2 regions of the Halalkalibacter sp. HAAS-P014 genome follow, and region 2 is predicted to be linked to the other one. Evidence: predicted binding sites of a transcription regulator. Region 2 holds the regulator's gene; the other holds the start of a gene.
What was found. The regulator NrdR, encoded in region 2, represses ribonucleotide reductase genes. The targets are predictions, from matches to a motif close to AACACNATATATNGTGTT.
Positions count from the first base shown of each region.

Region 1: a site for NrdR is predicted at 2,230-2,247, ahead of AC1FXZ_RS02665 (vitamin B12-dependent ribonucleotide reductase). Genes of this name have one in related genera too.

Region 1 covers NZ_JBWQTV010000003.1:16,176-19,613, reverse strand. The annotation lists gene AC1FXZ_RS02665 (vitamin B12-dependent ribonucleotide reductase) at 1-2,075, opposite strand, end outside; gene dat (D-amino-acid transaminase) at 2,525-3,364, shown strand; gene AC1FXZ_RS02655 (lipoate--protein ligase family protein) at 3,436-3,438, opposite strand, start outside.
Region 2 covers NZ_JBWQTV010000022.1:25,949-29,386, reverse strand. The annotation lists gene AC1FXZ_RS17825 (glyceraldehyde-3-phosphate dehydrogenase) at 1-849, shown strand, start outside; gene speD (adenosylmethionine decarboxylase) at 1,195-1,575, shown strand; gene nrdR (transcriptional regulator NrdR) at 1,819-2,277, shown strand; gene AC1FXZ_RS17810 (replication initiation and membrane attachment family protein) at 2,355-3,438, shown strand, end outside.

The sequences.
Region 1 (3,438 bases), on a different contig from region 2:
AAATACTCTTCCACAATTTCTGCTTTAACCTCAATAAACTTACCAAGACGACCACTTCTGAAATATGAGAATGAGAAATATGGCTCAAGACCAGTTGAAACCCCAACCATCGTACCTGTACTTCCAGTCGGAGCAACGGTTAGTAAGTGTGAATTACGTATTCCATGTTTTAAAATACCTTGTCTAATATCTTCTGGCATTTCCTTCATGTATCCTGTATTGATAAAAGCATTGCGAAGCTCTTTTGTTTCTTTTTCTGTTGAGCCCACTAAAAATGGGAAACTTCCTTTTTCTTTAGCAAGTTCCATGCTTGTACGATATGCCGTTGTAGCAATTACCTCAAAAACCTCATCTACAAGCTTATCTCCATCACTTGATCCATAAACTGCTTCACAATAAATTAGCAGATCATGAAGCCCCATAACGCCTAGTCCAACTCTTCTTTCACCTTTAGCTTGCTTTGTATTCTCCTCTAAGAAGTAAGGCGTTGCATCAATTACATTGTCTTGCATGCGTACACCGACTTCAACAGTCTTTTTCAACTTAGCAAAATCGACTTCCTTTGTCTCTTTATTAGCCATTTCTGCTAAATTTATCGCTGCAAGGTTACAAACTGAATAAGGAGCAAGTGGTTGCTCTCCACATGGATTTGTTGCAACTACTTTTTGCCCATATGCTTTTGCATTTGTTTTTTCATTTGCATTATCAATAAAGAAAATACCTGGTTCAGCACTATACGTTGCACATATATTAATAAGGTTCCAAAGTTCCTTCGCTTTAATGATCCGGTACGTTCTCACTCCATAGCCTAATGCGCTCCACTCACGGACATCACCGATTTCATGCCATTTTTCATTATAAGCAGCCATTTCTTCTTCGCTATAATTCTCAACATCAGGAAAACGTAATGCGTATTCTTCATCATTTTCAACAGCTTCCATAAACTCCTTTGTTAAACAAACAGAAATATTAGCTCCAGTTAGAAATTCTGAATTGTTAACAGAGTATGTTCCACCGACTTGTAACTTTTCTTCTGCATCTTGGATGACTTTAGGATCAAACCCTCCTAGGCCTGGAATGGTTTTATAGTTTATAATCCCTTGATACATCGATTCTTCAACTTCTGTTAAAGGTGTGAATGAGAGTTTGCCTTTAACGAGCTTTTGAATTTGTTCATCGTCTGTATTTTCAAGTAAAAAGCGCAAAATACGTGGGTTTTGCATCTTTGAAATAATGAATTCTAAAACATCTGGATGCCAATCTGATAGCATAATCATTTGGGCTCCACGTCTTGAACCACCTTGCTCCACAAGATGTGTTAACTTTGCAATATCATCTAGCCAAGAAACGGATCCTGAAGATTTACCATTTACTCCACGAGCGAGTGTATTACGAGGCCTTAATGTTGAACCATTCGTCCCAACCCCTCCACCACGGCTCATAATTTCCATTACCTGCTTACGGTGTTCAGAAATCCCTTCACGTGAATCCTGAACATATGGCATTACATAACAGTTGAAGTATGTTACATCTGTTTCAGCACCTGCACCATACAACACTCGTCCCGCTGGAATAAAGTTCATTGCAACGAGTTGCTCATAAAATTGCTTAAACGCTTCTTGTCTTTTCTCCTCTGTTGGTTCTACTGAAGCTAGTCCAGTTGCGTTTCGTTTTGCAATCTGCTCATAAAACAACTCAAGAGGCTTTTCAATCGTATCAAGCGAACGAGAAACAATGCCACTTTCCGCCTCATCCCCCTCAAGTACTCCCCTAAACTCTTCATCAACAAGTACCTTTGCAACGTTTGTTTCATGATCTAGTTCGATCACAAAGCCGTAACCGCGAGCCGGAAACTTCGGATCATCCTTTACTGTTAAGACAACAAAGTCACCTTCTTTTAATGTCTTCTTTTCCGTATCTTTAAATGTATAGCGGTCTAACATTACTAGTCGTGATACACCTTTTTGTGTAATCTTCATATCACTCGTTATAGGATGTACTTGAGAAAATTGCTTAATATCCTCATTTAACCTTTCAACGTTTAGGCGCATTACTCTTGACATTGTCATCGCCATTCGCTTCTCCTCCTCTTATTCGGAAACTCTATTAAACACTCGCTAATCTAGTTTGTTTATAAATCGTTATTTAGTTCTTTTACGATTATTCTTGGCTAAGCTTACCACAAGACTATTATTAGATTCAATATATTGTGCTCAGTTTTATTTTAAATACACCATATATTGTGCCAGATTATATTTTTACTCTTTTTGTCAACTTTGTAATAAATCATAAATTGAAGCATTTACGAGTTTAAGAGATTTTTATCCGTTTTATTTCGACAAAATGAATAAATTTGTCTCTTGCTAAATTTTCATTTCGTTCAACTTCTTATCACATCACTGATTGCCGATTCAATCAATTTAGTTGACAAATTTTTTACTAGATGAATGATAATATTGTGATATCCTAGAAACACAAAAAAATAAACAATCTTCTATAAGTTAGACAAACTGGAGGAATCATAATGGAATATATAGTCCAAAATGAAAAATTAATCCCTAGAAAAGACGCAACAGTCCACTTTGATGATCGTGGTTATTACTTTGGCGACGGAATTTATGAAGTAGTAAAACTTTATGAAAGTCGTCCATTTGCCATGGAACAACATCTAGATCGCTTTGTTGAAAGCGCGAAAAAACTTGACCTACCTCTCCCCTTTTCGAATGAGAAAATAACTGAATTAATATATACATTAGTTGAGAAGAACTCCATTCAAAATGGGACCGTCTATTTTCAGGTCACACGTGGTATCGAGCCAAGAAATCACTTGTATTCACGAGATGCAACTCCTGTATTTACAGCTTTTACACAACAGTCTCAAAGTATTGAAGCCATTCAAAAAAATGGCATAAATGTATGGCTTACAGATGATATTCGCTGGCTTCGTTGCGATATTAAGACAATTAATCTACTAGGAAATGTCATTGCTAAACGTAAGGCGGCAGATAATGATTGTCTAGAAGCGATCCTTCATCGGGATGGAACGATAACTGAAGGCTCTTCATCAAATTTATTTTTAATCAAAGATAAAGTACTTTATACCCATCCTGCTACAAACTTAATTTTGAACGGAATTACGAGACAACTCATTATTAACTTAGCCCAAAAACATAATTATGCCGTTGTAGAAGAACCTTTTCCAGTCGAGGTGCTCGAACATGCAGACGAAGCATTTATTACAAGTACATCGTTAGAGATTACACCTATTGCAACCGTAAGTGGACAATTATCAACGTCATTCCCTGTAGGCCCAGTAACTCAAGACCTTCAAACTAAATTTAAAGAACTATTACCTAATAAATAATAAATAGTTCCATAGTTTTACCCTTAAAGTCAAAGAGACTTGTCTGTATATATCGACAAGTCTCTTTTTAATTA
Region 2 (3,438 bases):
GCAAAAGAGAATTCATTAGTTGTAGATGGAAAAGAAGTTAAACTGTTACAATCTCGTGATCCAAGAGAACTTCCTTGGGAAAAGCTAGAAGTTGATATTGTAATTGAAGCAACGGGTAAGTTCAAAACGAAAGAAACAGCAAGTTATCACCTTGAAGCTGGTGCAAAGAAAGTTTTAATTACAGCTCCTGGTAAAGATGAAGATATTACAATTGTAATGGGTGTAAATGATGGCGATTACAATCCTGAAGAACATGATATTATCTCGAATGCATCTTGTACAACAAACTGCTTAGCACCAGTAGCGAAAGTTATTGATGAAGAGTTTGGTATCGAAAGTGGTTTGATGACAACGGTTCATGCATATACGAATGATCAGAAGAATATTGATAATCCACATAAAGACCTCAGAAGAGCAAGAGCATGTGGGCAGTCAATTATACCGACTTCAACAGGTGCAGCAAAAGCAATCGCTAAAGTTTTACCTCAATTAGATGGAAAACTTAATGGAATGGCTTTACGTGTACCAACACCAAATGTATCTTTAGTTGATTTAGTCGTGAATGTTAAGAAAGATGTAACGGTTGATGAAGTGAATGCAGCATTGCAAACTGCTTCACAAAGTTCGCTAAAAGGCATTCTTGGATTTACGGAAGAACCACTTGTGTCAATTGATTTTAATGGCAATGAGCAGTCTTCAATCATTGATGGATTATCGACAATGATTATGAATGACAGACAAGTGAAGGTACTTGCTTGGTATGATAATGAGTGGGGTTATTCATGCCGAGTAGTTGATCTAATGAATCATGTTGCAAACAAATTACAAAAAAAAGTACATTTTGCATAAAGGATCGTAACCGAAGCAATGACTAGTTCATTGCTTCGGTTTTTAACGAGAATATCAATGTACATATTGTGAGATCATAAAAATAATTGTTGTTCCAACAGAAGTATTTGAAGATCAGTAGAAGGAAGTAACATACTACTGGTATGTAAAAAAAGTTGGTAAGAACTGTTGCAATCAAATAGTAAACAAAGTATACTGATTTTCGTGAACTTCAATTACAGCAAATCAGGAACTGTTTTTTACAGAAAGGGTTAGGACCTCTCTGGACTAACTTTCCCCCGTGTAATAAGACATTCCTACATGCTTGAGAAGGCATGAATTAATTTGTAAAGGGGGATTCAACTTATGGATACTATGGGTCGTCACGTAATTGCTGAATTATGGGGATGTAACGTAGAAAAGTTGAATAATATGAGTTTTATTGAACAAGTATTTGTTGATGCTGCTTTAAAGTCAGGTGCTGAGGTCCGAGAGGTTGCTTTTCACAAATTTGCTCCTCATGGTGTAAGTGGGGTAGTTATTATCTCAGAATCACATTTAACAATTCACAGCTTCCCTGAGCACGGTTATGCAAGTATTGATGTATATACTTGTGGAGACCTTGATCCAAACGTTGCCGCTAGTTATATCGCTGAGTCTTTAAGCGCTACTAGTAGTGAAGTGGTTGAGGTGCCTAGAGGAATGGGTCCAATAAAAGTTGAAAAATCAAAAGTTCAAGCATTATAACTAAAATAAAGAGGTTGACTCAGGTCTTTCTAACCTATAAGTTTTTATAGTTACATGTAGGTTAGATTTTAGGAGTCAGCCTCTTTTGGTTTGGTTATTACTGTTGCACGTATTTTTAAGTGTTTTTATGTTGTGATATATCGTTTTCTGCAAGAAGTCTATCTTGTCATCTTTCGACTTTTTCTATATCATAAAATAAAGATAACTTAAAGTTGGCGACACTTTGAAAGTGGAGATGATCAAATGCTATGTCCTGCTTGTCATCATAATGGAACTCGGGTACTTGATTCTAGGCCAAGTCATGAAGGCCGTTCTATTCGTCGAAGAAGAGAATGTGAAATGTGCAGCCATCGTTTTACAACCTTTGAAATGGTAGAGGAAATACCGTTGATTGTTGTGAAAAAAGATGGAACGCGCCAAGAGTTTTCACGTGAAAAGATTCTTCGAGGGCTAATCCGTGCGTGTGAAAAAAGGCCAGTCTCTCTCGATACTCTTGAGAAAATTGTTAATGGTGTTGAACGTGAGATCCGAGGATTGGGTAAGAATGAGATACAAAGTCATGATGTTGGAGAGTTAGTGATGGAAAGACTAGCTGACATTGATGATGTTGCATATGTGAGATTTGCATCAGTTTACCGACAATTTAAAGATATAAATGTATTCATTAAGGAACTTACTGAACTAATGAATAAAAATGATTGATAGAGCTTAAGCGATGTTCGCTACAAGCTCTTTTTACGTGATAGAACAATTTAGTTCATGTTAGAGGTGAGTAGTAGATGACTTGGCACTGGAGGGAATTGCTACCTGTCGATCGGTTTTCCGTACGGACAAGCAATTATATTACAGAAGTAGATCGTCTTGTATTAACATTATTGTATCAACCACTAACAGGTGCAGTGGCCCATAGTTTGTATGTAACTATGTTATCTCAATTAGAGAATGATCAATATTGGAGTGAGGAGCAAACACATAGACAACTTATGTTGCTCTTGGGTGTTTCGCTTGAAGTAATTTATGAAGAAAGAAAGAAACTAGAAGGAATAGGGCTTTTAAAAACGTACAAGCGTAAAAATGACGATGGTGGAGCAACATATTTATATGAACTTCAACCACCGATGACACCGAAACAATTTTTTGAAAATGATGTTTTAAGTGTGTACCTATTTAATAGGCTTGGAAAGTCTCACTACCGTCAGTTGCGTGATCGTTTTACGCTAGACAAAATAAATGAAGAAGAATATACGGAGATGACATATGCATTCGATGAAGTCTATGTCTCCTTACACCATTCGGAAATGGTTTCTAATCTCCAATCTGAAACAGGAAATGCTTTAAAAACAGACCAAGGCAAAGAGTTGGTTATGATAAATGAGTCCAATGAATTAGAGTTTGGTGAATTTGATTTTGAGCTCCTTGAAAAAAGTATTTCTTCCTTTATTGTTCCCAAAGAAGCATTAAATGAAGATGCCAAAAATACCATTAGCAGACTTGCGTTCGTCTATAAAATTGAACCGTTAGAAATGAGCAGCATTGTTGAACAAGCTATGATCCATGATGATAAACTGGATTTAAATGAATTAAGAAGAAAGGCTCAAGAATGGTACAAACTTGAACACGGGAATGAGCCCCCGGGCTTAGGTATGCAAAAGCAGCCACCCAAACATCAAACGTTACTTGGTAAAGAACCACAAACAGAAGAAGAAAAAGTAATCAAGTTCTATGAAACAACGGCACCAATTGAATTGCTTCAAGTACGGTCTGAAGGATCAAAGGTTCCGGTTGCTGATATGAAAATCGTGGAATCACTGATTATTGATCACCAATTGCTTCCAGGAGTCGTAAATGTCTTACTTGAATTTA